Regions from separate parts of the Desulfosporosinus sp. genome, predicted to be linked through region 3. Evidence: a T-box and tRNA genes for the amino acid it is inferred to sense, from the RefSeq annotation. Region 3 holds a T-box; the other regions hold tRNA genes.

What was found. The T-box of region 3 lies ahead of thrS (threonine--tRNA ligase). A T-box ahead of a tRNA ligase gene usually reads a tRNA of that ligase, here a tRNA-Thr.
Region 1: it has a tRNA-Thr gene. The T-box ahead of thrS (threonine--tRNA ligase) is inferred to sense a tRNA for this amino acid. The anticodon was not compared.
Region 2: it has a tRNA-Thr gene. The T-box ahead of thrS (threonine--tRNA ligase) is inferred to sense a tRNA for this amino acid. The anticodon was not compared.

What each region holds. Positions count from the first base shown of each region.
Region 1 is NZ_JABZFS010000067.1:200-9,282, reverse strand. It holds gene HGJ98_RS14960 (ATP-binding protein) at 48-1,463, shown strand; gene fabG (3-oxoacyl-ACP reductase FabG) at 1,675-2,418, shown strand; gene HGJ98_RS14950 (hypothetical protein) at 2,651-2,854, shown strand; gene HGJ98_RS14945 (DMT family transporter) at 2,846-3,799, opposite strand; tRNA gene HGJ98_RS14940 (tRNA-Thr) at 3,962-4,037, opposite strand; gene HGJ98_RS14935 (phosphatidylserine decarboxylase) at 4,167-5,063, opposite strand; gene HGJ98_RS14930 (hypothetical protein) at 5,287-5,433, shown strand; gene HGJ98_RS14925 (DUF5714 domain-containing protein) at 5,660-6,445, shown strand; gene HGJ98_RS14920 (DUF438 domain-containing protein) at 6,624-8,099, shown strand; gene HGJ98_RS14915 (DUF2892 domain-containing protein) at 8,077-8,649, shown strand; gene HGJ98_RS14910 (cupin domain-containing protein) at 8,781-9,083, shown strand, end outside.
Region 2 is NZ_JABZFS010000074.1:24,866-31,546, reverse strand. It holds gene HGJ98_RS16560 (hypothetical protein) at 1-75, opposite strand, end outside; gene HGJ98_RS16555 (hypothetical protein) at 193-819, opposite strand; gene HGJ98_RS16550 (DUF3231 family protein) at 1,168-2,220, shown strand; gene HGJ98_RS16545 (DUF3795 domain-containing protein) at 2,364-2,786, opposite strand; gene HGJ98_RS16540 (hypothetical protein) at 3,098-3,370, shown strand; gene HGJ98_RS16535 (hypothetical protein) at 3,457-3,801, opposite strand; gene HGJ98_RS16530 (response regulator) at 4,148-4,546, shown strand; tRNA gene HGJ98_RS16525 (tRNA-Thr) at 4,674-4,746, shown strand; gene HGJ98_RS16520 (hypothetical protein) at 5,124-5,354, opposite strand; gene HGJ98_RS16515 (hypothetical protein) at 5,501-5,833, shown strand; gene HGJ98_RS16510 (N-acetylmuramoyl-L-alanine amidase) at 6,043-6,681, opposite strand, start outside.
Region 3 is NZ_JABZFS010000057.1:8,478-24,707, forward strand. It holds gene HGJ98_RS12175 (U32 family peptidase) at 1-1,436, opposite strand, end outside; gene HGJ98_RS12180 (ABC transporter substrate-binding protein) at 1,729-2,727, shown strand; gene HGJ98_RS12185 (ABC transporter permease) at 2,938-3,840, shown strand; gene HGJ98_RS12190 (ABC transporter ATP-binding protein) at 3,842-4,636, shown strand; gene HGJ98_RS12195 (NapC/NirT family cytochrome c) at 4,844-5,320, shown strand; gene HGJ98_RS12200 (hypothetical protein) at 5,346-5,789, shown strand; gene HGJ98_RS12205 (cell division protein ZapA) at 5,890-6,147, opposite strand; gene pheT (phenylalanine--tRNA ligase subunit beta) at 6,188-8,593, opposite strand; gene pheS (phenylalanine--tRNA ligase subunit alpha) at 8,606-9,628, opposite strand; gene HGJ98_RS12220 (RNA methyltransferase) at 10,028-10,822, opposite strand; gene rplT (50S ribosomal protein L20) at 11,059-11,418, opposite strand; gene rpmI (50S ribosomal protein L35) at 11,448-11,645, opposite strand; gene infC (translation initiation factor IF-3) at 11,668-12,183, opposite strand; ribosomal protein L20 leader region at 12,212-12,341, opposite strand; gene thrS (threonine--tRNA ligase) at 12,451-14,385, opposite strand; T-box leader at 14,429-14,652, opposite strand; gene ytxC (putative sporulation protein YtxC) at 14,908-15,780, opposite strand; gene speE (polyamine aminopropyltransferase) at 16,004-16,230, opposite strand, start outside.

The DNA of each region.
Region 1 (9,083 bases), on a different contig from region 3:
ATGGTAATTGTTCCAATTGGTGCAAATGATGGATAGGAGCTTATCGCATGGAATTGTTTCAGTCACAACCTATTATTGAGGGTCAAGAAAATGATTTAAATAGGATAATAAATTGGGATAATTTTAATATGTCCAGAAAAATCTCTGTTGTCTTTTTCTTGGCCAACGTTGTTTTTCTTTTTGTTGACTACAATAACAAAGTAAAGGGTCTTTGGGCACTCCATGAAGCTTACTGCCATGTGTTTTATACTCATGTTGTTTTGGGTTTGGTTACACTGATATATCTTTTTATTTCCTACCAAGTCAAAGTTGACTCTGCAAGTGAAATAACAAACCTTCATAAAGCATGTGTAATTACATTTGCACTATTTGTACTTAACTATTCCGCTGTAATATCTGGTTGGATGTCTCAGGAAATAAATAGACCAAATAACGTATACATTATTGCATGTTTTACAATTGCCTTAACGCTAAATTTTAGATCAAAAATTATGGCGTTTTTATATGGGGTATCCGGTGTTACTTTTATGATTTTACTTACAGCTAGTTTAGACGATCCGTATATGAGCTTTGGGCATTATACGGATGCCTTTTTATTAGTAGTAATATCGTATTTTCTTTCCACTATACTCTATAGATATAAGCAACAGAATTTACGTCACAATTATTATCTAGAGGACTTAGTCGGAAAGAGAACGGAAGAATTGCAAAGGGCCAATGAGTTACTTACAGAGCGGACCGTGGAACTGCAAGATATAAACGACTTACTTACAAAAGAAATTGTTAAACGAAAACAAACTGAGATAGAGATGGTTCGTCTAGATAAGTTAAAGCTAATCGGTGAAATGGCTGCTAGTATCAGTCATGAGGTACGCAATCCCATGACAATAGTAAAAGGTTTTTTGCAGTTACTTAAGAATAAACAGGGATCAAGGGATAAGGAATACTTTGACATTATGATAGAGGAGCTAGATCGCGCAAATTCTATTCTCTCGGAGTTTCTATCTATTAGTAAAAACAAACCCAGTATATTGGAATGGCACAATATAAATGACATAGTTAAGTCGACGTTGCCGTTGATGCAAGCGGACGCACAAAATAATGATAAACTATTAGCTGTAGAGCTAAATAGTGTGCCGGATTTGAAAATCGACATCCAGGAAATACGTCAACTGTTATTAAATCTTGTTCGTAATGGTTTTGAGGCAATGTCACGTGGCGGACAATTAAGAATAAAAACGTTTTCTACTAATTCTGAAGTAGCTTTGGTAGTTGAAGATGAGGGTATTGGAATTGAACAAAATATGCTTGATAAGTTGGGCACTCCTTTTTTTACAACGAAAGAACAAGGAACGGGTTTAGGATTAGCTGTATGTTACGGCATAGTAACACGAAACAATGGAAGAATAAGTGTTCAAACTAGCCCTAAAGGCACAACATTCAATGTGTATTTTAAAATTTGATCTAATACAAAAGCTCAAGTTAAGACTAACTACTGAATCAGATCGTTTCTAAAAACGATTTGATTTTACTGCTGATAATGTTGGTTGACTAGCAGGAAATATTGGGAATGTGTGGAATTATTTAGTTAAGCTTAAACTTAAATGGTTAAGCGGCAATGAAACAAAGGCTCAAAATCGACTGCATAGTTACTAGTTTAAGGAGGAATTTAACTTGGCAAAATTATTAAATAGGGTTGCAGTAGTAACCGGAGCAGCCCAAGGAATTGGTGCGGCCATAGTAAAACGGCTGCTGGAGGATGGTGCTGCTTCAGTCGTGGCTTTAGACATTAATCAAGAGCTACTAGAACAAGCTGCAGAGGAATTGGACCCTATGGGGGAAAGAGTTATTCCGATAAAATGTAACATTGCTGACAGAGTTGAAGTTACTGATGTTTTCAGGAAGATCTACGAGAGACTTAGTAAGGTAGATATACTTGTGAACAATGCAGGGATCACAAGAGATGCTATGTTTCATAAAATGACACCTGAGCAATGGGATTCGGTAATTTCTATAAACCTGACCAGCGTTTATAATTGTTGTCAGGCTGTTGTAAACGAGATGCGCAAGCAGAAATACGGTAAAATAGTAAATCTTTCCTCAACATCGGCTTGGGGTAATATTGGACAGGTAAACTATAGTGCCTCTAAAGCGGGAATGATTGGTATGACAAAATCCCTTGCCAAGGAACTGGGAAACAAAAATATCACCGTTAATGCAATAGCCCCAGGTTTAATTGATACGGAGATGACAAGGAGCATGCCGGAACATCTTAAGACAATGGCTCTTATGTTATGTCCTGCGGCGCGAGTCGGAAATCCGTCAGAAATTGCTTCAGTAGTATCATTCCTGGCTTCGGATGACTCTAGCTTTGTTAACGGTGAATGTATCAAAGTTTGTGGTGGATTCCTAATGTAGTTTTTGGTATTCGGTGTCCGGTTCCGATTGCGCCGAAATATTGATCATATTTACTGACGCTGAATAAGCGTCTTTTTTTATTTTTATGTAAAATATTACTAAAATAATTTTATAAAAGCATATAGGTAATCTATAGACTTTGATTCGAATAAAATGATAAAATATATTTAAACAATTCTAAATATTTAGTCTTCTAACTATTTTGTAGTTAGAAAATGGGGAGGCTGCAATTATGAGTGAATCTAAAAAAACGGGCTCATTCCTCCAACGCAACGAGCGCCAATTTGAAGTTGGAGATCGTGTAGTAACGTGTAATCAGACCATCGGAACTGTTGTACGTGTTGATTGCGATAACAATGGAGTTTTTATTGTAGTGCGGTTAGATGTTCTTCCACGTGAATTTGCATACGATCCTTGCGATCTTAAATTAATCTAAGTACAATTTCTCTTCATTGAGGGGGCCAGCAGTTCGAGGATTACCCTTATTAACTGGACCTTTTTGTAAAGTTCCCAACTCAAAATTAATAAGTACAATGGCTAAGAGTGTTAATAACCCGCCGACAAGCTGGATAGTTAAAACACTTTCTTTTAGAATAAGGTAACCGCTAAGGACTCCAACCACCGGAATGAGATTTAAATAGATGGTTGTTAAAGCCACGTCCAAACGTTTCAAGGCATAGATATATAATAAATAGGCAATACACGAACAAAAAATTGCCTGAAATAAAATATTACCTAAGGCTGTTAGCGAAAACAGCTTCCATTCGCGATACTCTAAAAGTGACAAAGGAATAAAACACAGGGTTCCAAAGATCGTTTGGTAAGTCGTCAAAAATAATCCTGAATATTTTACTTGAAGAGACTTATTAACCAAAGTAAAAAATGCCCATGATAGCATTGCAGTAACCATCAGAATATTCCCAACAAAGTGGGTAGAATTTACCTCTACCTTGCCGTTGGCAGTAACAGCAAGGTAAGAGCCCCCGATGGCTATACCAACTCCCAACAGCTTTATTAATGATATTCTGCCGTGAAAGAACAGTACATCCAATGTTATTGTAATAATTGGAACGACGGAAACGATTAGGGAAGCGTTTGTTGCTGATGTATATTTAACTCCGATATTTTCTAAGACGAAATATAAGGTGATGCCAAAAAGCCCCCCTAAAACCATTTTCGGGAAGTCAGACTTGTCTAGTTTAGTTTGGGGTTCAACTCTGCGGATAATTATTCCGAGCAGCAAGGAGGCTATTACGAAACGGATAAGCGCCATGGTGATCGGAGGGATTTCCACAACAGTCACTTTGATGCTGACATAAGAGATTCCCCAAATTATTATGACAGCAAGCATTGCTAAATTGGCCCTCAATAAATTTTTCATGATAATTCCTCTCTTCTAAATGTTCCCAACGATCCATTATACTACATCTTTGCTATTTTCAAAGGCTATTTTACTGCGTACACTAAACAAATAATCAAAGGCTACCACCTAACTTAGAGGTGGTAGCCTTAATTTAACAATAACGTTTTTTGTCGAGTTAAATGGAGCTGGTGATGGGACTCGAACCCGCAACCTGCTGATTACAAATCAGCTGCTCTTCCAATTGAGCTACACCAGCATGTTTTTTGGACAAGCTTTATTTTACATAGATTATGAATTGACGTCAAGAGGTTAATTCCTAGAAATAAAAGGTAAATACATGAATAGATGAAGTGTCCCCTTTGTATATTCATTATTTGAACCGCTTTTAATCTAAAACGCTTTTTGTCCCGATTTTTTCCCCGATGAACACAGAGGTTTCATAGCCAAGTTTGGTTTGCTCAACGATATCTTCGTCAATTCTAACCTTATCCGGCTCTAAGAATAGGATTACTGTGGATCCTCCAAATTTGAAGTAGCCCTTTTCATCCCCCCGATTTACTAATCTATTAGGGGTATAGGTTTGAATAATTGAGCCGACGCAGGTGGCGCCTACTTCAACATATAAAACATCTCCAAAGTGATGAGAATGAAAGATGCTCCATTCTCGCTTGTTTTCACAAAAAATCCTATTGATCTTTCGAAGTGCAATTGGATTAACAGAGTAGTAAGCCCCTTTGATTTTTTTCGTATCCTCACAGGTTCCGCTGTCGATAAAATGATAGCGGTGATAATCTGTAGGGCAGAGTCTTAAAATCAAGCATGTCCCTTTGTTGTATTTTTCAGCCACACGATCATCTTTAATTAAATCTCTAAGGCTATAGGTAAAATTCTTCACTTGAACTAGTTTTTCTAATTCGATAGTTTCATAAGCAAAAAGCTTCCCATCTCCAAAGGATATAAGTGAGTGGCTTTCAGAAGCGATTGTACGTGCATTAGGCTTTAACTTACGATAAAAAAAGTCATTAAAGGATGAAAAATCCTGCAATCTTTTTTCAGCAATCGACATATCTATATTGAATTTGGTAATAAAGGGGTTTATCTTCTTAGTGCTTATCTTTCTGTCTAAATACATTCCATAGAGGCTTGAACACATTCGTTTCTTTATAAAAGCTTCTAAAAGACTCATACCAAGAGGGGAGGAGTAGGTCCAATTTAAAACCTTTTCTCCGGCTACCCTCTCAATTTCATAGGATTTAGTTTTACGGTTATAATACTTTATCAAAGTGAAGCAACTCCTATATCGAGGTTGATTTTTGGATTCCGTAGTGCTTTGTAACGCATTCCTCTACTTCCCTAATGCTAGTATACCATAGTCATAACGAATGGTCTCATTTGGCCCAAAACAACTAATAAAATTCTTGTAAAATATGGGATTAATTAACGTTTTAGAATTCTGCCTTTTGTGGAAACCTAACTTGAGATTGATTGTAAAGGAGATAAGAAACATGGCCACCTTAGGTAAAGGCAACAACACAAATTTCTTGCCACAAGGAAATACTCCTAAACCAGGAATCATTACTCCAAAAACAAAAGTAATCTCGGAAAAGACGGATGTCCCTACAAATGAAAATACTGATGCTAGTCATCCTTGATTATGCCAATATCTCACCCGGGCAGCTTTAGCTGTCCTATTTTTTTGGTTCCGCCGCATCTCAGGATATTCTTGGGGTGATAATTCCAGGCAAGAGGAGGATAGCTTAGTCCATTAAAAGCAGGTTAATCAATCAATAATGTAGAAATATCCTAAGAAATATATCGTTTAAAAAATTACTTTGTGATTTCAAAGAAACTATTTGATATTGGGGAGGATTATGTGTGATTGACCTAATTCAGAATATAAATAATAACAGTTCTGCCTCTGGTTGTTGAGGACCGATTTCTAGTGCTGGTCAGCGCAATGAATCCAAGACTGAGAACTGCCAGATCTGTGGAGGGCAATTAGATTACTTCAATTCAGGACGAGACTTAACCTGCCTCCATTGTGGTAAAAAAGAGATGGGTAACATTTCCTGTCCAAATGGACACTACATATGTGATGAATGTCACGGGAAAGGGCTTTTTGATATTGTAAAAGATTACGTATTGAGTTGTAAGACTACAAATCCCTTGGAAATAGCCAAGGATTTAATGGGCCAGAAAAATGTCCCCATGCTCGGCTGTGAGAATGCTTGGATAGCAGCAGGCGCTTTTATGGCAGCCCTTAAGAACGAAGGAACAACTATGGTTACAGATGAACAGATTATTGAAGTTCTGATTCGGACCAAGCGACAGGCTGTCGGAGGATTTTGTGGACTAACAGGGGTATGTGGAATTGTTCCAGCCATGGGCGCCTGCTTTAGTATCGTTTTAGGTGCTGCTTGTTCGAAAGATCAAGAAACAGCGAAAACAATGGAAGTAGTCGCAAGAATTGTTGGAAAAATCGCCAACGAAACAGGTCCTTGCTGCTGTAAAAACTTTGTTTGGACTGCCCTTAATGAGGGCATTACATTGGCACAATCCTATCTTAAAGTCTCTTTGTCTTCGCCGAGTCAAGAGATTATTTGTACCCACAGTTCACGTCACCCTCATGGATGTAGAGAGAGTAAATGCCCTTATTTTAAATGATGTGAAAAAGTTTGCATTGACTTTTTCTTGAGTTATATCTACCTACCTTAGATGTTTGGAGGGTGATTATAGAGTAAGCAGAAAAGTTAAGTCAGTTGTTTGATTAATTTCAGGATATTTGCAAATAATGCTATAGAATAGTCTGAATAAATTAATCGATCAGAAAGGGTGTAGAGTTTTGAGTAAACCAATCCTTGACTTAACGCGTTCTTTATATGATCTTACCGAGGAATATCCTGAGCTGATCCCGATTTTGCTTGATATGGGCTTAGAAGGAGCGGCAAATCCTATTCTAAGAAAAACGGTGGGACGTAAATTACCCGTCTTAGAAGGTCTTAAACGGCATGGTGTACCCTTAGAAGAAGCCAGACGCAAGCTGGCCGCAAAAGGTTTTCATGTGCCAGGCGAAGAAGATCCACTAGAAATTCGTAAGGAACGCCGAGAACAGCTCAAGGAGATCATCCGGGATATCCACCGTCAAGCAAATCCAGACGAATTGCGAGAGAGATTTAAGGACTTGCTGAGCGATGTAGGGGCTACAGAAATTACTCAGTTGGAACAAGAATTAATCCAAGAAGGGTTATCCGAGCTGGAGATTAAATCCTTGTGTGATGTGCATGCAGCGGTCTTCGAAGAAGGTTTAAATAACCAAGTTGTGCAGGAAGAGCAAGCTGGACATCCGGTTCATACCTTTAAAAAGGAAAATAGAAAGATAGAAAAAATAGTGACTTCACTGAATGAGCTTTTTGCAAAATTGAGCCAAAATGATTTTGCCTCTAAGGAAAACCATGTGGCTGAGTGGCGGCAACTTCATGAGCAATTATTAGAAATCGAGAAACACTACAGTCGTAAAGAGAACATTCTGTTTGCTTACCTTGAGAAACACGGAGTAAACGCACCGCCGAAAGTAATGTGGGCAATTCACGATGACATCCGTGCACTTTTGAAAGAAGTTAGTAAAACTTTAAGGGATCAACAGCCAAACGTGAAGGAACTTAAGGAGACTATTGAAAGAACGGCCCGACCAGCTATAAAAATGATCACAGATATGATTTACAAAGAAGAGAATATTATGTTTCCCATGTGCATTGATACTCTTACTGATCAGGAATGGGCAGAGGTGGCAGAGCAAAGTGAGGAGATAGGATATCTGGTAGAGCCGGATACTGGCTGGAAACCTGCTATTACTGCGGAAAGAACAGTCTCCCTAAATCAGACTCCTCTATCCGACAATTTATCTAGAGGTGCAGAGGCTGAGATTCCCTTTGAGACAGGAGTGCTTACCCAGAAACAATTAAACCTTCTTCTCAATAACCTGCCCGTCGACATTACCTTTGTAGATGAACAGGACACCGTAAGGTATTTTACCTTTGGCAAAGAACGAATTTTTCAGCGCAGCAAGGCAATTATTGGGCGTGAGGTGAAAAACTGCCATCCACCTGACAGTGTACATATCGTGGAAAAGATTCTGGAGGACTTTCGCAGCGGACGGAAAGACTCTGCTAACTTCTGGTTGCACTTAGGGGAAAAATACGTTTATATTCAGTATTTTGCTTTGCGTGATGAAAACGGTAATTATGCTGGGACGATTGAGGTTTCACAAGATATAACGGAAATACAAAAGGTTCAAGGTGAAAAAAGAATCTATACATAGGGCAGGCGACAGATTCAGAACTCCCTATTCTTTGGTTCCTCTAGTTGAAATATACCAAGATTTAATGTGGAGAGTGAGGATTATGAACCATATGAATAATAGCATATTTCCACATACAACAAAACGAGTATTCCTTAATACCCATCCAAAAGATAATGCTAAGATACGGCATCACACAATTGCACGTTTAGACTCCTATAAGCATAGCAGCAATCAAGTATTGACGGATAAAATAGAAAAGCTAAATTCAGAATGGGATACTGAGAGATTTCTCGAAGCAAATGCAGCATCAATTGTTATGGTAAGTACATTATTAGGCTTAAAACATAGCAAATACTGGTTCCTTATAACAGGGGCAGTTGGATTATTTCTTCTTCAGCACGCATTACAAGGGTGGTGTCCTCCTGTTCCTTTCATAAGAAAAAGGGGTATGCGAACATCTGAGGAAATAAATAACGAGAGGATCGCCTTGAAAATATTAAGAAAGGACTTTTCGGAAGTCAATAGTTGTGATGTTTCAGAAATTCTTAGTATTGTAGAAAAAGATTAATTTACTAGAAAACCAATATAGCCGCCAAGCTGGCGGCTATTCCCGATTCAATACCTTTCTGGAGGACTAAATGATATTTAACTGTAAATTATGATATAATTTTGTAAAACTCATTACGAAGGAGCAATAACATGATTAAACGTTTCGTGGATTTAAAGAAAGATTCAGTTTCTAACTTCCGTGGTGGTAATGGCGAACTTCAAATGACACACTTTTTAGAAGCTGAAAAGGATGAATTCAAAGGTAAAGGTCGCTTATTTTGCAAGAATACTCTAAAACCTGGGAGCTCCATCGGACTTCATGAACATGTTGGAGATTTTGAGACCTATGTTGTTTTAAGTGGAGAGGGTCTAGTTAATGACAACGGAGACTTGCAGCCTGTTAAACCCGGTGATGTAATTATCACGAAGAACGGTGAAAAGCATTCCCTTGAA
Region 2 (6,681 bases), on a different contig from region 3:
TGCATTTGGTTTTTTCAGACTAATACCAATCATAATTAAAGAAAACAATATACCAGTTACTATCGGACCGAACATAACGGATCCTCCTTGAAGCTTTGCATTTTTTAACTTGTTTGCATAATTCCCTTTTCTTGGTGCATACATCGACGAAGAATTTACCTGTATTTACGCCCTAGTGTTCGATAATGACTGTTACGACATAGCACTAGTATTAAATACTAAATTTATAATCATATACGCTTCACGCAAAGCTGCCCCAGAAAGTATCAAGATAGCAATCCCTATTGCAGCCCATTGCTCTTTTGTAATAGGCACTCGTTCATCGTTAGGAACTGGTTTTGACTTAGAAAAGAAACTCTCTGATTTATTAACTGAGATTGAATTAGTAGCTACAGCTAATAGTACCCCTGCCATCATTTCATATGGTCCACTTCGCGAAAATACAGCCAATGTAGGAGCCATAGTTTTTTCTAAGGCAATAGAGAACGAGTTCGTACCTAAAGTTGCACCGTACATAATCATCCATGCTAGTGGCACTAGATATCCAAAGGGAAATTTATTTACACGCAAAATATAATTTCCGAAAATAATAAATGACGAGCCGATAAGATTTACACCAAAGATTTGCATGAATTCACGTCCCATTGTATCTGCTGCAGAATCTCCTGCTAATTTGGTAAAGATCGAAACTTCTCGTAAAACACCTTCAGGTATTAAGAAATAGGTTAAGGTCCAACTTATATACAATAATGCTAAACCCAAACTATATAGACTTATAAAACGAATAATTACTTTGTCGTGCCCCAAAAGTTTTATCAATTACCTCCTCCTTCACAATAAATTCCAGAAACCTATTCGCCATCGAGGAATAATTTTCCTTTATTTTGTTCCTTGAGTCTTATAATGACCGTTATGACAATAGCACCAGTCATTCCAGTCAATAAGGAATCTGGTGCTATTAAAACCTTACTGAGCAGTATTAAGCATTAGCAGAAATTTGATATCCCTCATTACTAGTACTAGTTTAATTATGATTAATTAATCCTGTAACCAATAGGCAGCATGTAACTTCTTATTAAGCAAGTATAATTATTACGATGTAAATAAATATCTTATGTTTACATCATAATAAGGAAAGCAAAGCGAAAATGGGAGTGAGTCTGTAATATGGAACAAGCAAACCAAAATCTATACGAGCAGGTCCCTTCGAGTCTGCTACAACATAATTTAGTTGATATTCCTCCGACGGTAGCCGAGATCAATCACCTTTGGTCAACTTACATGGCTGAAAGTATGGCATTGTGCTTTCAAAAACATATTGTTACTACAATAAAAGACCCTGATTACCTTAATGTTATCCAATCTGCATTGGAGCTTTCTAGCGAAAATATTACGCGGATTGAAAATATATTCAACTTAATTCAACACCCTATACCAGAAGCATTTGGAGAAAAGGATATCAATCCTACAGCTCCGAAATTATTTGATGAAACCTATTGGGTTTTGTACACAAAACTTATGACAAAGTACATTTTTCAAAATCATTATTTAGCCTATGCAGAATCAACACGTTCGGATATCCGACAGTTATTCTATACGTTTATTGACGGTTCTAGAGAAACCATCAAAAAGGCCGATGATGTTCTCCTAGCAAAAGGGGTCTATCCCAAAACACCGTATATTGCTGTCCCAGATAGAGTAGAATTCGTTCATGACAAGGCCTATTATGGTTCTTTTTTTAGTACAAATAGAACTTTAAACGCCTTAGAAATTAGCAATATATTAGCTATCTTGGAAATTAAAGTGATATACAAAGCATTGAAATTGGGATTTGCTCAAGTAGTAAATTCTGAGGAAATTAGGGATTTTTTCAACGAAGGTGCAAAATTAGCCGAGAAACATATTAATATACTTCGTCCGATCTTAGAACAGGATGGTTTACCTAGTCCCGAAATATTAGATTATCGTGTTACTGACTCAAGAGAGTCACCATTTAGTGACCGGTTAATTTTATTCCATGCCACAACAATAGTTGCCCATATCCTTAACGCTTTAGGCACAGGTCTGTCGAGAATGATGAGGAAAGATATTGTAGCAACTTATGCTAGACTAATAGCGGATATACTTAGAATCGCCAAGGATGGGGCAGATTTACTAATTAAGAACGGATGGCTTGAAAAAATTCCTGAAGCTGTTAATCGCAAAGTATTAACACACTGAACATCCTGCTACCTCTAACCATTACTAGAGACTTGTTTCCCGTTATCCAACTAGTGGCATATTATTATTCGCCTCAATATGTACCTACCCTTATTTAACACGCTTATCTCCTCATACCATTTCGTCATTTTGCCGTGAATCTGCTAGTCACCCAATTTCAGTTTACCTTTATAATAAGTCTCTTTGACATTTCTAGCTTTTTCCTTAGCCCAATTCTCCAACCCCATCTTCTTTATCAGACATAAATTGAACACTTTAGTATTATGCGGCTTCTGGGCTGCTTGATCAGCGTAGGGATGCAAGTAGTCACAGGGAAAATCAGAGCAATCGCAACAAAGGCTAATCCCCTTTTCTTGGATGCATTGATATACGTAACAAGGCTTATCTCGACCAATGGCGGCAATTACTCCAGCTTCGTTACGGCAGCCGTGGCAAACGGCTTTCTCTAGTGGAACATTAAGCCCAGCGGCAACCATCTCCCGCAGTTTTTCATTGCTATTTGCCAGATAAACGGGGCAATTAAAACAGTCCAATCCACAGGGTGCAGTCATGTTTTGATAGTCCATACTTACATACCTCCCTTGTTTTCGGAATATACTTCTCCATCAAGGAATAGTTTTCCTTTGTTTCGCGCTTGAGTCCGATAACTACAACTATGTAAAGTTAAAACCAAATCCAAACATCAAAAAACGCAAAAATCAGGCTTTACGACCGATCTATGCGTTTTCGTTCTTGCGTTATTTCGTGTTTTTAACAATAACAATGAACTTCCGATTACTCGTTATTGCTTCAATTATCTATGCTAATTAAGCCTTCAATATATTGATTTTATCGATTGGTGTCCATCCTGGGGGGACAGTATTGATCAGAACCATTAATGGACAAACGCATAAAATATAGCAGACAGGTTCCCACTCAAATAAGAAAAGGAAGTGTCGCTATGTATTGTTTTTTTGATGAAGAAACTCAAATCGCTATTTGCTATTTTCCAGATAAAATTTGCACTTATTATCCTGATGGCTCGGTTGAATGTGTTCCAAGAGCTTCTCGTGCTCAATGGGTTACACCAATGGTAGCTTTAATAGTTATAATAGTTGCTGCTTTACTTGGGTTTGGGTTAAGGCTTGGTACTCCCTGGCCATGGCAGTAATAAATACCCAAATTCGCAAGGTTGGTAAGAAGGAAAAAATCGAAAACCCTCATTTGCTTGAAAGCGTTTGGGGGTTTTTATCTAAATTAAATCTTATACAGAAACCACTTACACGTACCTATCTCATACTTAAGCTCAAACCGGTGCATCTGACCGTTAATATTGCTCTGGCACTCATAAACCTTCATACGATTCCCCGCAAGCTTTTCTTCAGAGATTCTAATAACCATCTCAACTTTCACGACATTACCATGATGCCGAAAGCGGATGGGTCGAGGCATGCCTGGAATATCAAACCAAGCAATCATTTCGATAGGATCCATTACTATTCTCATATTAACCACACTTTGCCCAATCCCCGGTGATGCATTCCGTACAGCCACCCACATGAATGAGTTTATTCCGACATACTGGACATTGATTATGGGCAATTAACCACGCCTCACAGGGCTCAAGACAATAAGACTTTCGATTACAATTGGCGCAAACATCGTTCACTTAACCTACCCCCAGTACATGCATTTGGTTATACACCGAACCTATGTTCTATATTATAACCACATAGTGTAAGGATATCAATGGAATAGTTTGCCAAGGAACCATTTGCTAATGTATTCAGAATACTTAGATAATTATATGGAATTTTTAGAGGATTCTCCGTATTATAGAACGAAGTATTCTAGTGGTGCACACTAATAATTGGGTTCCCACCGATAAGTTTGGCTTCTACTTAAGTATAGGTCTTTCTCATTTAATATAGAAAAGGGATGATTTTCTTTGAGTAAAGATATTCTTTTGGTAGTAGATGATCATTATGGTGTACGTCAATTCCTGTCTGAATTTTTATCTCAGGAAGGTTTTCGCGTTAAAGAGGCATCCGATGGATATACAGCTCTACAAATTATTATAGAAGAGAAACCAAAACTGACATTCTTGGATTTAAAAATGCCTGGTTTAAGTGGAATCGAAACTCTAAACAAAATTAAACAACTTCGTCTCAAGACGCAAGTTGTCGTAATGAGTGGTTCTACTCAAGACAAAGCTCTCATGACTGCTATCCAGAAAGGCCATGTGAAATGCTTTTTTCCCAAACCTTTTGACCTTGAAGATTTGCGTTTCACTTTGCATTCTTTACTCTGTAGTTCTCATAAGGGTTCTAAGTTAAGACTAATGTAATCGCTATAATGGTTTTGCATGTCTATTTAGACATCTCCTCAAAATGTAAAAGCAGGCCTAGCTACCTGCTTCTTACTAACCCTATTATTTTAGACATGAATTATTTAATACTCTTGACAGAATACACGCTGGTGCAGCTCGATTGGAAGAGTAGTTGATTTGTTTTCAGCTTGCGGGTTCGATTCCCATCACCAGCTCCAACTAAACAACCAACGTTGGGTATATTTTTCATTTATGCGGTTCTTTGAATGTTATTGGTTATTCACTTCGCCAAAAATGTAGCAGGCCATAGTGACCTGCTTAAAATATTGCCCTATATAATAGGAAGGATTTTCAACCAACTGTATAGATACCTTTCTAGGTTCAGGTAAACTTATTTAACTTTCGCATTTGTCATCTTTTAGCGAAGATTATTTGTCTCGGATATATTCTACCGCATAACACTTGTCGTTAGAAATTATTAACTAACGTTGTTTTACCAAAAGTCATCCGCCCTCATAAATGTTAGCCTGGTTTTTATGAAAAAGGCGGATTGCTCCGCCTTCTCGGGATACTAGTTTGGGTTAAAAATTAATCTTTATGTTGTTGGCAGAATATTACCCACTGCACCTATTATACCAGTCAATGCATTAACTGATTGGGCAGCCTGGGTACCAGTTAACACTTGTTGAGATGTTAATCTGACACACGGCAATTCAAGTTGCAAGCTAATTCCTAATAGAACTATTGATATTGGACATGGAATAGAAATACACAGTATTTCATTACCAGTACAACAACCTTGTGGGCATTGACCTTGACCCGCCATCTAAGCCCCTCCTCTCTCTTGGGATACTATAATCTACGCAATGATAAGGACAAACGTGACAAGCTCTAGGGCTTTTCCATAATTTTCTAACACCACGCTGGATATTAACATATGCTAAAGTAGCGTTCAAGCGAGGAGGGAAATCGATGAATACTAGTTTTGGAAGTTCCGTGGTAAAAATCACTCGTGATATGTATAGACCATCATATATAGAAAGGCTTCAGGCTGATTTAAAATCGACAGTCTATAATGTTAAAAGAACCAGTTCTCTACTGCAGGTAGATAAACACTATAATAGTGAAAAAAACCTGTTTTGTATCGATATGCCTGAACCTCTTAGAATCACAATTCCGAGCTATGGGTTATCTGTTATTATTCCGAACCTCAAAGTAATAGTTGAGGATGATAACAAGAGGTCACAAAAGGACATTCATAATATTGCAACAGAATGGATAAACAAGATAGCTAATAACCCTTAAATTTATTTTAAACCATTTTGTTTACTATAATCTCTATATGTTAAACGGTCATGATAAAAGCGTAGTCATAATGTTGGACAAGGGGGTTGCCTTATAACGGTAGCTCCTTTTTAAACCTTTTGTTAAACTCTCATTATCGAAGAGAAACTAAACTAAGCAGGCCATAGTGACCTGCTTAAAATATTGCCCTATATAATAGGAAGTAATTTTTAACCTAGGTACTTTGCCACCTCAGCAGCGGTTTCATATTTGTCATTTCCACTCAGCAGCACTTCGTTAGGATGATGGGTCGTTGGTCCGCCGACAACGATCAGTTTCTGAGCGCCCTTGGCCTCGGCTGGCACTGAGAGATCTGCCGGACGAACAAAGATAGCACAGTTACCATTTTTCACAGCGACATCATAACCCGCCCAAAAATCCTCCTTCGTATATAACAACACTGCTACTTTCAACGCGTCACTTCCTCCTTGCAAATCCATAAATAGTCGATCCCAAGGAAATTCTGTTCCTGGACACCTTGATTTATTTATAGAATCAATCCTATGATGCCCGATAATAGTATCCTTCGTTACCGGTATCCCCAAAGTTCCAACTAACCATCGATGTAAAGCCAGTGTTGCCTTGTACTGCGCTTCCGGCATTACCTCTCCACTTTTTCCTTCGTGTTCAATTGAAACGGTGTAATAATTCGGATTAACTTCAGGAATAAGCAAAGGCCAATTCGGTTTATTGACGCTACCATTGGCCCATGCATGGTTTTTAAGATCGACATATTGATGGATTTCGCCGTTCTTACCCACTCCAAAATGGGAACTAACCTTACTTGCCGAATTTGCAAACCATGAATC
Region 3 (16,230 bases):
CCTAACTGCTGGAAGGCATAGTCCCAGGTCAACGGTCTTTTCAAGGCTTTTTGCGCTGCACCCGCTGAATAAACTATTATCCTACGCTGATCGTCCACCACCTCTAAGCATAGTTTTTCTCCTATATGACCGGATAGACGCATAGACAGCGGGCTTTTCCGTTGTTCTCGCCCCTCTTGAAAGCTTTGCCGGGCTTTTTCCATTAGTAAGGCATCATTGGTTTTAAAAACTCTATCCCCGGGTTGTGCTACTCCAGAAAACTCTATCTGTACAGTTTCCCCAGGCAATCCTTCCATGGTTTCCTTACGATCGTTCCAAATTTGGCCGACTGTAACCCCTTCCCGCCCACGACCTGTCCAAAATTCAATCCCATCTCCCGGATGCAATGCAGCTTCCAGCTTAATCCATAAACGTCCATGTTCTAGTCGAGCCACTCGACCGAGGCGGGTTCCGCGATTGTTTGGCCGACTATAACTCATAAGTTCTGCGCCAAGGTTACCTCTAAAATAACCCCTTGTAAAATCACGGTTAAACACCTGTAATAGTTCCTGATGCTCCTCAGGGGTTAGTAAGGGGTTAACTGTGCTACCTTCTTGCTGGCCTCCAATTCGGTCTATAGCATGCCGATAAAGTCTAATAACTGTAGCTACATATTCTGGCCGTTTCATTCTTCCTTCTACTTTAATAGAATGAATCCCAATTTGTTTTAGCTCGGATAATTCCTCCGCTAAATTTAAGTCCCGAGGGCTTAATAAATGATCCCCGGTGTTCTTCTGGGCTAAAAGGTTCTCCTTTTCATTATTAACGAGCTGATACGTCATTCTACAAGGCTGGGCACAGGTTCCTCGGTTTCCACTCCTCCCGCCAATAAAGCTCGACATTAGGCACTGTCCTGAATAGCCTATGCAAAGTGCTCCGTGAACAAAGACTTCAATTTCCAAGGGTGTTTTTTCCGCAATAGCTTTCATTTCATCTGCCGAGGTCTCCCGTGCTAAAACAACTCGGCTAAAGCCAAGTGATTCTAAGTGCTTAACACCCCAACTTGTGTTCACCGTCATTTGCGTGCTGGCATGAATCTCCATTTCCGGAAGAATACTTTGAATGATTTCCGCAACTCCAACATCTTGTAAAATAACGGCATCGACGGATATTTCCTGTAAGGCATACAAATAGTCCAACAATTCCTTAAATTCCTGATCTGCAATCAGAATATTTACGGTCACATATACTTTAACTTGGCGTTCATGGGCGTAACGTACGGCTTTTTGCAATTCTTCTAAATCAAAATTTGCAGCGCTTGCCCTGGCACTAAAGCTTTTTCCGCCAAGATAAACAGCATCCGCTCCATTTTCTACCGCCGCTTTAAAGGCTTCGAAACTTCCTGCTGGAGCCAATAGTTCTAGTGGTCTGGACTGTTCTGATCTTAATTCGTTCATTGATAATTCTCCTGTTTCCACGTGTGGAATTACTCCTTGATTCCCAATCCTGCTTAGAGCAGGACAATACCTTAATTATAGTTGTTTCGCTTTGATTTGTACAATTGGGCATTGGCAATTACTAATTAATGGATACTGTAAGAAAAGTGAAATTTTATTATTGACACCTTTAAGCATATACTTTAAGATTAAATTAATTGAATAGCGGTAGCATGGCAGGACAGTAGGAGTTGGGCAAAGAGGCACTTCTGCGGAGGTGTATTTTTTATGCCCAAAATTATGAGGAGGTATGATGGTGAAAAAGTTATTTGCATTCGGATTAAGTTTGTTATTGTTACTTAGTTTAGTTGGTTGTGGGGCAGCTAAATCTGGGACTAGTTCTACTGGGAATGAGGACCAAAAGCAACTAAAGATTGGCATCGTTCAAATTGTTGAGCATCCGGCCTTGGATAGTGCACGCGAAGGATTTTTAGAGACCCTTAAGAAAAACGGTTATGAAGTTGGAAAAAACCTCACGGTTGACTATCAAAATGCCCAGGGAGATCAGTCGATACTCCAATCAATTACTCAAAAGTTTTCTTCTAGTAAATTGGACCTGGTCCTAGCTATTGCTACACCATCTGCGCAAGCAATGGCAAGTGCCAGCACAGATATCCCCATTCTAATCACCGCTGTCACGGATCCAGTAGAAGCAAAACTCGTGAATAGTATGGATAAGCCGGGGAAAAATGTTACAGGAACAACTGATATGAATCCCATTAAAGAGCAATTTGAACTGATGAAGACATTGGTTCCCACCGTAAAAAAAGTCGGAGTTATCTATAACGCCGGGGAAGTTAATTCTCAAGTGCAAGTTGCTATCGCGAAGAAAGTAGCCTCTGAGCTTGGCTTGGAGATTGTTGAAGCGACTGTTACCACAAGTGCCGACGTTTTACAAGCTAGTCAATCATTAATTGGAAAAGTTGATACAATCTATGTACCTACAGATAATATGGTGGTTTCTGCTGCCCAATCCGTGGTACAAGTATCACACAAGAACAAAATCCCCATCATTTCCGGGGAAAGCAGCGTTGTTGACAAAGGTGCTCTAGCTACCATTGGTATTAACTACAAAAACTTAGGTCAGCAAACTGGCGAAATGGCCCTACGCGTTTTCAAGGGAGAAAAACCACAAGAAATGCCTATCGAATCTCAAAAGGACTTTGATACGGTGCTCAACCAGACAGCCATCGATTTGTTAGGTATAACCGTACCAGAGGATATCTCGAAGAAAGCAATTATAGTCAAATAGTAATATATGAGTAAACTCGTTTAGCAGAAGCTGTCAGCGAGACTTATACCACTGAAGCAGAATATGGAACACCCACTGTAGAAGTGGGGTGTTCCATGATGAATCAAGTTTCAAACCCCCTCTTCTTGTAAGTGGGGGGATGTTCCTTTTATTGTACAGGTTAGGCTAAAATGTTGACTTGTTAAAGCAAATGTAATTGGGGTGTTGAAGATGTTCGCTCAAATAGCGCTCGGAACAATGGAACAGGGTTTAATGTATGCAATCATGGTTTTAGGTGTCTATCTGACGTTTCGGATTCTTGATTATGCAGACTTGTCTGTGGACGGGAGTTTTACCCTCGGTGCAGCTACTGCTACATCGATGATAGTCGGCGGAACTGACCCATGGTTAGCCACTGGAATGGCGTTTATTGCCGGAACCCTAGCCGGGTTATTTACGGGAATACTTCATACCAAGTTTAAAATCACGCCCTTACTCTCAGGGATCTTAACAATGACAGCACTTTATTCAATTAATCTCCGTGTGATGGGTAGAGCAAATATTTCGCTCCTTGGCTCACAGACCATCTTCTCTGATTTTTCAAAGTTGCCTTTAATGGAAGAGTATGGTGTCTTTGCGCTCAGTTTGATTTCTGTGATATTAATAGGCTCTGTCATTTATTTCTTCTTGCAAACTGAATTAGGGCTTGCCTTACGGGCCACTGGGGATAACGAACTGATGATACGAAGCCTCGGAGTAAACACGGATTTCATGAAAATCCTTGGACTAAGTCTATCGAATGGTTTAGTTGCCTTAGCCGGAAGCTATGTGGCTCAAAAATTACAATTTGCCGATGCTAGTATGGGGATCGGGATGATTATTGCCGGGTTAGCTTCAGTTATCATTGGAGAAGTATTGATCGGAACCTCTTCGATTGGACGAACTATTATCGCCGTAATATGTGGAGGTATACTATATCGCGTAATCATTGCCGTTGTCTTACAGCTAGGTTTAGAGGCAACCGACTTAAAATTAATAACGTCCTTCATTGTCATCACCGCCTTGGTTTCACCAACCGTCCGGAAAAAGATTGCGTCCTGGAGTGCAGGGGTTGCGGGAAAGGAGGCACAATAACTTGTTAAATGTCCATGAGGTTTTAAAGACCTTTAACCAGGGAACTATTAATCAAAAGATAGCCTTAGATAAGGTTTGTTTGCAACTTTTACCGAATGATTTCGTTACGATTATTGGAAGTAATGGTGCCGGCAAATCGACACTTTTGAATGCCATTGCCGGGAATTTTCTAGTGGATTCTGGTAAAATATCGATTGAAGGAATAGATATCACACGTCTTCCTGCCCATAAACGGGCTGGCTTAATTAGCAGAGTTTTTCAAGACCCCTTATCCGGTACTGCAGCCTCAATGACTATTGAGGAAAATCTTATTATGGCCTTTCGCAGAGGAAAGGTCCGACGTTTACGACCAGCCATTGGCTCCAAAGAGAGAGACTTGTTTCGGGTAGAATTAGAAAAACTCGGTTTAGGTCTTGAAAATCGGCTGACCCATCGGGTAAGTCTTTTATCAGGGGGACAACGACAAGCCCTCACTCTTCTTATGGCAACATTAGAAAAGCCTAAGTTATTGCTTCTTGACGAACACACTGCGGCACTCGATCCTAAGACGGCCGAAAAGGTCTTAGAATTGACCTGCGGTGTGACAGAACAACAAAAACTAACGACCTTGATGATCACCCACAACCTCGACCATGCTCTTACCTTTGGGAATCGAACAATTATGATGCACGAAGGCCGGGTGATTCTTGACATTAAAGGAATAGAACGTACTGATATGACGATAAGTCGCTTGCTCGAAATGTTCGAGAAAGCTAGTGGATCCCATATGAATAACGACCGCATGATTCTGGCCTAAATCTTTTCCAAGAGGGTAAGTTGATTACCCTCTTTTTTTTGTGCATTCAACGTATCGCGGCCCTATGTCAGCAGAATTTGAGGAGTAATATCCCAATTTATGAGAACACTAATACTGTTCAAAATAGGCAAAGAAAGACTTCCATTGGCGTGTCCTATCTAATACTAAGAATAGTTTGCATCAGATGAAGTGGAGGCAATTTTATTAATGTGGAAAAAAGGAGTATTACTGGTTGGATTATCATTTATAGGCTTATATGCCCTATTCCAGGTTGCTTATTATGCTACATCGGTTCCCTCTTTCTGTGGATCATGCCATGAGGTAACCCAGTATGTAACTTCATGGCAAACCTCTGCACATAAGAATTTTAATTGTATGGAATGCCATCAACCCAGTGGAGAATTAGGGAAATTTCATGCTAAAGCAAGAGGTTTGAATTATGTATTCCAACATTTTAGTGGTGACTATACTATACCAACCAGCGCTCCTATCTTCGAACAAAATTGTATTCAATGTCATCTAGGTGATAATAAAGCATATCCGACAATAAGGCTTAAGAATACTTCTAAGGTTAATCATTATAAGACAATAAGAAAATCCCAATCATGTCTTGAATGCCATAGGGAAACTGGCCATTCGACTGACATTTATTTAAGTAAGGATTTGAAAGGAGCCAAACCCTAATAAACGTCACCTAGGAGGAATAACTTTGAATTACGATAAACCATTGCTAGCCATGTTAATTGGGATAATTGTAGTTATACCTCTTGAAATAATGGGATTATTTTTTAGACATTTAAGGTGGATAACCATTACCCCCGGAGAAGCGTGTAGTATGATGTTTATGCCTGAAGGAAGTTGGACACTGGGACTATTAGCACTCCCTTTAGTTGGTGCACTAGCGATTCTTATACTTTATTATCTTACTAAAATTATAGGAACTGATTATCTTCCTATAAAGGGAGCGCTAGTCGGAATGTGTACATATTCTTTCATATTTACAGTCTTTGGCACTCTCTCAAAAAATCATTCTATGCTACAAGGTACCTTGGGTAATTATATTTTCGCATTAAGTTCAGGGTTTGCTGGTTTTTTGGCGGGAATTCTAATGAAAAAGTTTCTGTTTAAGCCAAGTCAACAAGTAAAAGATTAGGTATTGACCAACGGTTTATAATAAAAAATGAGGCATCGCAAATTACTTTTAACTGAAGTAGCTTTAGCGACGCCCTCTTTTTTTTCATATCTACCTAATATTACTCTGTCTTTTCTCCAAGTAATTGCATTAAGGTCTCTTGTTCTTCTCGAAGCTTAGCGAGTTCATCGGCTAAATTCAAAGCAGTTAGTACCGCCGTCTGGTGAACACTCAAGCGAGGGAGCCGTTGAGCGATCAAACGCATTTTCTTATCAACTTCATGCGCTAAACCTTGAATATACAGTGCTGTTCCTTCACCGCGGACCACATGTTTTTCTCCAAAAATCTCAACGGTGATTTTGACTGGTTCATGTGCCACACTTTCTCCTCGCTCTCTTGTACGCGTCACTCGCTTGTCTTTATTTTCGCCGTTCCGCGCCAAATTCCTGCTGAATTCCCTCTAAAATACGCGAATTTAGTAGATTTACTTCCTCATCTGTCAGCGTTCGTTCTAAGGACTGATAACGTAGTGAGAATGCCAAACTTTTGTAACCTGCGGGTATAGGGTTTCCGGTATACACGTCAAATATTTCGACTTGCTGCAATAAGTCTCCGCCCAGCTTTTTCATTTTGGCCATAACTGCTTCAGCTGAAGTCTCTACAGCAACGACAAGGGCCATATCCCTTTGTATTGCCGGAAAGCGCGGGATGGAATGGGCGCGTACAGTTTGTCTGATCCGCGCAAACAAGGGTGCCAATTCTAACTCGAAAACCACCGCTCGGTCAAGTCCCCATTCTTTTCCTAATGAAGGGTGGATTTCGCCAAGGAAACCAACATACTGATTCTCAACATAAATGTCTGCTGAACGGCCTGGGTGTAGCAAGGATTGGCTTTCAGCGACTCGATATTCTAGTTTAAGCCCAAATTCGAGGGCAAGTCCTTCCAAAATTCCCTTGAGATAGTAGAAGTCATAACTAACCGGTTGCTCAAGCCAATGTCTCTCACTCTTCCCTACTGCGACCCCAGCTGCTCTCAATTCTTCCCGAGGAAGCTTCTGCAAAGGATGCTCGTCTCCCCAATACGTATTTCCAATTTCGAAAATACTTACGTCCATATTGCGACGTGCGACATTCCGTGCTGCTACATCAAGGAGTCCTGGTATAAGAGTGGTACGCATTACCCCAAGTTCCTCACGCAATGGGTTAAGCAAGGGAATCGAATGCTTTGCACTTCCCCATTGGGCATCTGATTCTGCGCGAGTAAACGTATAAGTCATCACCTCATCCATCCCAGACTGGGTGAACGTCTTACGTAACCGCCGACGAAACTCTTGTTCAGGAGTTCTCCTGCCTTGAGTCTGATCTCCTTGTGGAAGAGTAGTTGGGATTCGGTCATAACCAATCAAACGCGCAACTTCTTCCATAAGGTCTTCTTCAATCTCAAGATCTGAACGATAGGTGGGAATCTCAACTTGAAATAATCCATCACTTTCCTTATACTCGAAGTTTAAATCCTCTATCACTTGCTGGATCTCGGATACTCCCAGTTCGATTCCTAAAACCGTCGACGTATGCTCCGTAGATAGTATAACTTGACGACGGGTCGGCAGATTTTTGATTTCATCCACGAAGGAAACCGGACGTCCCGCCTTAAGATCTTGTAGTAAATCACAAACTCGCCCTAAAGACGCTGCGATTCCATAGGCATTGATTCCTTTTTCGAAGCGGTTCGAAGCCTCCGACCTAAGACCTAGGCGGCGACTTGTCCGACGGATACTAACTGGTGCAAAATGAGCAGCTTCAATCATTAAGCGTCTTGTATCCTTCGTTACTTCACTGTTTAGCCCACCCATTACCCCGGCTAAACCTAGAGCTTGACGGTCGTCTGCAATTAGCAGGGCATCTTTGTGAAGTGTGCGCTCAACCCCATCTAAGGTCACTAGTTGTTCTCCTGGATAAGCTGGTCGGACATGAACATCCCCTTCAATCTTATCCCTGTCAAAGGCATGTAACGGTTGTCCCATTTCCAACATAACATAGTTCGTAATATCAACAATATTATTAATCGGACGAACTCCTGCAGCTTTAAGCCGACGTTGCATCCACTCTGGAGAGGGTTCAATATGGACATCTTCAACCACTAATCCAGCATAACGCCAACATAAATCATTGTCTTCGATAACAATCCGAAGATCGGAGGCGATTGGAAGGGAGAGCACTTGATCTGGCTCCGCCCACTTCGGCAAATGAGGTTTCTTCCGAGTGAGAGATGCAACTTCACGAGCAACATTGACCATCGCCAAGCAATCTGGGCGATTCGGGTAGAGCTCCAAATCTAAGACACTATCTTCACGTCCTAAATAGTGACCAAAGTTTTCTCCAATCGGAGCCGTGGAGGGTAGAATAAGAATTCCATCTGCACTTCGATCTAATCCCACCGTATCATCTACCAGAAGCTCTTCTCGCGAACATAGCATCCCTTGTGAAACGACCCCTCTAAGCTTAGACTTTCGGATGGAAAGATCATTAGGAAGGGTTGCTCCTACTAAGGCCACTGGAATACGATCTCCATTAAGCAAATTCTGTGCGCCAGTGACAATCGTTATTTCCTCTTGACCCACATTCACAACACAAACCAACAATCGATCTGCATCGGGATGCTTTGTCAAACTGATTATTTCGCCGATCACTACTTTTTCGAACCCCTTATTTAGGTTCTCGACATCCTCAACTTCAATACCACCACGGGTTAGAGTTTCTGCCAACTCTTCTGCACTCTGGTCTATATCAACTAGTTGGTTCAACCATTCTAAACTGACTTTCATGCCCTTTCCCCCTTAAAACTGTTGCAAGAATCGTAAATCATTATCAAATAAGAGCCGCATATCTTCGATACCAAACTTCAGCATGGCAATGCGCTCAACTCCCATTCCGAAGGCAAATCCTGTGACTTCCTGTGGATTATATCCACCCATTTCTAAAACCTTCGGATGAACCATGCCTGATCCTAATATTTCTATCCAACCGGTTCCTTTGCAGAGACGACACCCTGATCCTCCGCAAAGCATACAAGAAACATCGACTTCTGCACTCGGCTCAGTGAAAGGAAAAAAGCTCGGCCTTAAACGAATTTCTCTAGACTCACCAAACATCTCGCGAGAGAAATTAAGTAGAATTCCCTTGAGATCTGACATTCGGATTCCACGGTCAACAACAAGCCCTTCTACTTGATGAAACATTGGGGAATGAGTTGCATCATCGTCATTGCGATAGACTTTCCCTGGAGCAATAATTTTTACAGGAAGTTGAGGATGGAGCTTCTCCATGGTTCGAATCTGTACTGGAGAGGTCTGAGTTCGAAGCAAAATCTCCTCTGTAATATAAAAGGAGTCTTGCATTTCACGAGCCGGATGTTCCTTCGGAAGATTAAGCGCTTCAAAGTTATAATAATCCGACTCTATCTCCGGTCCTTCTGCAATCTGAAAACCCATCCCTAAGAAGATATCTTCAATCTCTTCGATGACTTGGGTAAGGGGATGATAATGTCCTCGATGAACACGGATTCCTGGCAATGTAATATCGATTCGTTCTGTAGCTAATCTTTGCTCTAGAGCTATCCTCTCTAGCTCTGCACTACGTTTTTCCCAGGCTTGTTCCAGTTGGCTGCGGACCTCATTTACGACCTGCCCCATAATGGGTCGTTCTTCGGGGCTTAAGCTTCCCATTTGCCGCAGCATAGCGGTTAAAGACCCCTTTTTACCAAGGACTTTTACTTTAAGCTCTTGTAGTGCTTCTGGTCTGTCCAACTCGCTTAGTTCTCTTAATGCCTCTTCTCTGATGCGTAGTATCTCACTCTTCAAACAAATCACCCTTTCCAAATCTTTCTCTGGGACAAGGGGACAGGTTCCTTGTCCCACACTTGCCCCACTTGTCCCAGACAGAACACAAAAACTCCCGCCCCTGGAAAGGGACGAGAGTCTATTCTCGCGGTACCACCCTAGTTTGGTTATAAGCCACACTTAAGTTCCTTTTAACGGTGGAAACCGGGCCTACCTACAAATCAATAGGCCACTCCCAGGAGAAATTTAACCTCTCAAGTATTTGAAAACCTTAGGAGGTGGGTACCTTCTTAGCTGGCTTACAATCTGTGGCCATGCCTCCCTGAGAAGAAAATACACCTTTTAACCTGATCATCGCATTATCTTAACTAAAAGTTTATTAATTGTTCTGCAGAAATTATAGCATATTCCTTCTATGTTTTACAAGAAACCCCTTTGGCGAACAATTTCATAGAGTAAAATTCCTGTAGCCATGGCTACGTTAAGGGATTCTACGTCTTGGGCCATAGGAATTGTAATGCGCTGGATATCTGCCTCCCTAAACGCTTGAGATGGACCCTTGCCCTCATTTCCAACAACAAGGGCAAGGGGACCAGCAGATAGCTTTGTCTGATAAACTGGGACCCCTTCAATATCTCCCATGAAGACACTTAATCTCTGTTTCCGACAAAACTCTAATATCTCCTCTGGCTGTCGACCAGGTATTAGGACCAAAGAAAAGATTGCTCCCATTGTACTTCTCAACACTTTAGGATTATACAGATCAACAGTCCCTTGGGTTAAACAAACATACTGAACTCCCGAAGCTAAAGCAGTACGCAAAATTGTACCTAGATTGCCTGGATCCTGAACCCCGTCTACAATAAGCATGACTGTTTCCGGATTAATATGTAAATCAGACCATGAATAGTTTTTTTGACGAACAACTGCTAGGATTCCTTGAGGTTCTTCTGTCGCACTCATTTTACGGAGAACTCGTTCATCCACTTCTTCAAATGGAATACCTCGCTCACGCAGCTTATTAAGTAATGGCCTCCATTCTAACGGCTCACGTTCTAAGCAGACATAAACTTTTTTAATGGGCGCGTTTCTGAGGACCCCTTCCTCTACGAATCGCCATCCTTCAATAACAAACAAATTGGCTTCCTCACGAGCTTTGCGTCTTTGTAAGGAGACTACATATTTTACCTGCTCGTTTTGTAAGGACTCAATCATTTTTAAGCCACCCCCAAGTAGAAGTAATTCAAGGATTGCCCCTATCTATATATAAACTTGACTAACGTAAGCCTTCGGCGAAGGCGGTCCCTTCTCGCTATCCTTGGCCAGCGGCAGCCTAGTTGAACTTATGCTTCAGACGACGGAGACACTGTCTTCGCATCATCTGATGGTGTTGCGATGTGGCATGGGGGGCTGATAGTGCCAAAAAGAGGATGCCTTCGCACCCTCTCGTTTTAAGCTTTGATTTGAACTTTTGCTACATTAACTACTTCAGTAAAGGCTGCAGCATCGCTAATCGCGAGTTCTGCGAGCATTTTACGATTAACAGTAACCCCAGCTTTTTTCAAGCCGTTCATCATACGACTGTAAGACATACCATTCATACGGGCAGCTGCGTTGATCCTTGCAATCCATAGCTTGCGGAAATTGCCCTTATTGTCTTTTCTGTGAGCATAAGAATATGCTAATGACTTTAGAACTTGCTCATTTGCTGGGCGATAGAGTTTACTTTTTCCCCCACGATATCCTTTTGCTAATTTTAATATCTTTTTATGACGCTTATGTTTAGTCACGCCTTTTTTTACACGAGCCATTTTTTGAAGACCTCCTTTTACCTCAAGTTTTATAGATAAGCTACGATACTTGCAATCCGTTTTGCATCACTTTTGTGCATTACGGTTGATTTTCGTAAATTACGTTTTCTTTTCGGAGATTTCTTCTCCAAAATGTGGCTAGTGAACGCATGCATGCGGACGATTTTACCAGTTCCTGTTTTCTTAAAGCGCTTTGCTGCGCCACGATGAGTTTTCATTTTAGGCATTTGCGTTATCCCCCTTTTGCTATTAGTCGTGTTTGATTGAAGCTAGAATCATGATCATATTTCGACCCTCAAGTTTAGGTTCGCGCTCTACAGTAGACTCTGCTTTGCAAAACTCAGCAAGTCTTATACATAAAGCTCTGCCTAACTCAGGGTGAGTCACTTCCCGCCCGCGGAACATGATCGTCACCTTGACTTTATCCCCATCCTGAAGGAATCTTTGGGCATTACGGGCTTTAGTTTCGAAGTCATGGTCCTCAATATTCGGACGCAATTTAACTTCTTTGATTTCCATGCTTTTCTGCTTTTTACGAGCTTCTTTGTCACGTTTAGCTTGCTCGTACTTGTATTTACCGTAGTCCATTAGCTTACAGACCGGGGGTTTAGCCGTCGGCGCAATCTCGACCAAATCTAACGATTTCTCGATTGCCAGGCTCAAAGCATCCCTAGTTGCCATGATCCCAAGTTGCTCTCCTTCTTCACCGACGAGACGAACATCTCTAATGCGGATTTCGTCATTAATTCTTAAGTCCTTGCTAATAAGAAACCACCTCCTAAAAATCTATCAAACTAAAACAAAAAGACGGGTGTATACCACCCGTCTTCTAAACAATCGCGAGCAAATACTAGCTCAGGACCAGAAGATACCTTACCGACGTTTGCCGTAAGGTGAGAAGCGGATGGCTTCTGCTTGACTTGAATATCTTACATCAAAAGACCGCTCTTGTCAATTCCTTTTATTGTAAATTGTTTTCCTCTATCTACTCAGAAAGGTAGGGGCAATTCATGGATTGCCCCTCTGCATAATCTAATCTTCTTTGAGATTCGATTTGAGGATTTTTTTACTCTTAATTTCCTCCTGAATAAGAAGGATAAACTCATCAATCGTCATCTTTTCTCCAGCATTACCTTGACCGTACCTTCGGACTGCAGCCATGTTTGACTCCGCTTCTTGATCTCCGACTACTAAGGTAAACGGAATCTTTTCCGTTTGAGCCTCTCGAATTTTATACCCTATCTTTTCTTTACGTTCGTCCGTTTCTACTCTGATATCGAGTTCGTTGAAGCGAGTAGCGATGGATTTAGCATAATCGTGATGCCGCTCGCTAATCGGTAATATACGAACCTGAATAGGCGCCAGCCAAACAGGAAATGCTCCCGCGTAATGCTCTGTAATAAGAGCAATAAACCGTTCAATACTTCCATAAACAACTCGGTGAATCATCACTGGACGATGCTTTTGTCCGTCTTCTCCGATATAGGATAAGTCAAATTTCTCGGGCATTTGAAAATCAAGTTGAATCGTTCCACACTGCCAAGTCCGATCGAGGCAATCCTGTACATGAAAATCGATTTTAGGACCGTAGAAGGCCCCGTCGCCGGGGTTAACCTTATAGTCTATACCTTTCTCTTCTAAGGCTTCTTGAAGAGACTTGGTCGCTGTTTCCCAATCCTCATCCGAACCCATGGAATCTTCAGGTCGGGTCGATAATTCAACATGATAATCAAAGCCAAAGATCTTATAGAAATAGTCAACTAGTTCAATAACTCCAATAAGCTCTTCCTTAATTTGAGATGGGAGCATAAAGATGTGCGCATCATCCTGAGTGAAGTTTCGAACCCGGAGTAATCCATGGAGAGCACCTGATAGTTCATGTCGATGCACAAGTCCCAGCTCCCCCACTCGAAGCGGTAGATCGCGGTAACTGCGCATTTTGGTCTTATACATGATCATACCACCTGGACAGTTCATAGGTTTAACTGCAAAATCTTGCTCGTCAATTTTAGTAAAATACATGTTTTCTTTATAATGATCCCAGTGACCAGATTGTTCCCACATCAAACGATTTAGAATTATTGGAGTTTTAATCTCTTGATATCCACGCCTACGATGTTCCTGCCTCCAGAAATCTTCGAGGGCATTCCGCAAGATCATACCTTTAGGGTGGAAAAACGGGAACCCTGGGCCCTCATCGTGTAAGCTAAATAGATCGAGCTCTAGCCCGAGCTTACGATGATCACGTCGTTTTGCTTCTTCCAACTTAAACAGGTGATCTTCCAAATCTGCCGCTTTAGCGAAGGCTGTTCCGTAAATTCGCTGAAGCATCTTATTTTTCTCACTACCGCGCCAATACGCACCCGCCAAGTTCATAAGTTTAAAGGCTTTAATGCTTGCCGTGGAAGGCAGGTGTGGCCCTGCGCAAAGGTCAGTGAAACTGCCTTGAGTGTACATCGAAATTGTTGCATCATCCGGAAGACCTTCAATGAGTTCGACCTTATATTTTTCACCCAATTCCCCAAAATGGGTTAGTGCCTCAGCTCGAGAGACTTCTCTGCGTTTAAACTCATGTTTTTCCTTTACGAGACGGTTCATTTCCTTCTCTATACTAGCTAAGTCATCCGGAGTAAAGACATGTTCCGAGTCAAAGTCATAGTAATATCCTTTAGCGATGGACGGTCCGATCCCAAACTTTGTCCCCGGAAATAGATTACCTACCGCTTCTGCCATCAAGTGTGCCGTGGAATGCCTTAGTACATCTAATCCCTCATCACTATCTATGGTTACGATTTCTACCGCTGCATCTTCTGTAAGCTGATAGGAAAGATCCTTCATCTTATCATTGACTTTCCCGGCTACAGCTACCTTTGCTAATCCTCGTGAGATAGAGGCTGCAAGCTCTTCTATAGTTGTTCCTTGTTCTACCTCGCGTATTGAGCCGTCTTTTAAAGTAACCTTAATCACCGAAATCACTCCCTATTCATCAAAATAAAAAAACCTCGTCCCTAGTAGGGACGAGAGTTTACTCCCGTGGTTCCACCCAATTGAAAGGTTATTAAAACCCCTTTCACTCGATTTCCCTTAACGCGGGGTACGGCTAAGCTTACTCATTTCAGCCTAACACTCAAGGGTGGTTTTCTCCTTGCCGCTCGTGAGAAATGCTTACAGCCTTTGGCATTCCCTCTCTTACACGATATCAGTTCAGGGTACTATCCCTTTCAACGATTTTTGCACAATATATTTCATTATAATCTCAACCTATTAATAGATTCCTTATTGCATACTTCTCGCCATCTTTAGCTACAGGGATACTTAGCCATTCATGTCCATCGCCTGTGGCTTTTACGATAAGCTAACCCCTGCGAAGACGCGTCTTCGCTCCCCTGAGTTAACACCTTCGAGGACAGGGTCGTAGAAGGTAAGTCCAAGTTTTATATACACAATTATAAGGAACTTATTTATTATAGCAAACAAATCTCTTATCTGTCAAAACTTTTCACACAAGGAACATCCTTGACAATCATGTACACGATCTCCAAAAACATCTCGAATCGTTTCAAGCGTATCTTTGTACCCTTCGTAACGGATATGTAATGTGATTTCCCGGGGCGCAACAGCAATAAGTGCACTGACCAATAAATCCTCATACCCTAGTTCATGGACATTATCGAGTTGGTAGTCTTCTAGAAACTGATGGGTTACTTTAGCCCCTTCGTTGTTATAAAGATGAAACTTACCTTGCGGCGTCATTCCAACATGAAGATACTCTAACTTTGGTTTTTGACTATCTACAAAGTGTTTTAGAAGTTGAATAAATTCTGAGTACTCTTTTTCAACGACATACTCATCAATAGCAAATTCAACCGCTTTATTCACTTCGTTCTTATAGTCATGGGCACGAAACCGCAAAAACCCTTCGATGTCAAATACAGAACTACGATCCAAGCAACCTAATATCTGTGTAACTAGGCTTGTTTTGCGATTAACACGATATCCCGGGACTTGCCCTAGCCCTTGGTTCAAATAGTCTAAAGCCTTGTTAAGTAACAATTGCCAGTTTTCTTGTTTTAAATAATGTCTCTTCTTTAGCATCTGAACAACGTGGTCTTTTTCCCAATGATGCAAAATTGTCTCTGCTAAGGCATTAGCTAAATAGTAACGGTGAATCTTTTGAACCATACCTTCATCTTCTGTTGCTTCCAACGCAGAATCTTGAAACTGACACTGGATAATCCAACGTTTTCCCTGCTGGTGCTCTATAATTTGAAAGGGAAGTTCTTCTTGGTCACGCAGTTCTCGTAATCGTGCACAGATACTCTCCCGATAATATTGCGTCCCTAATTGTACGGAATGTTCCACTGGCACCCCTCCATAGTAATGTATATGACCTTCTTTAAGCCATATTTCGGTTGGGCCAATCTATTAGCACTTTTAATTTTTAAAAACGCCTCTACATTCCTTAATATTTCCAAAAACGCAATCTTTCATTCTTATCAGACATGACAAGGGGACGGTCCTTTTGACACGAAAGTTTCGTGTCAAAAGGAACCGTCCCCCATCGACATGCATAGGACTTGGTTGATTAATCTCCAGCAGTTTCTAGAAGCTCTAATACATAGTTAGGCAAGGCGAAGCATCCTTTGTGGATTTCTGTATTGTAATACTTTGTTTTAATCCCAAGACTATTCCATGCCTGTTCATCTATGTGAGTTACTGGGTCATAGGTTTTAGAGGCAAAACCAAACAACCAGTGACCCGAGGGGTAGGTTGGAATGTGCGCCTGATAAACCCTGCAAACCGGAAAGAATT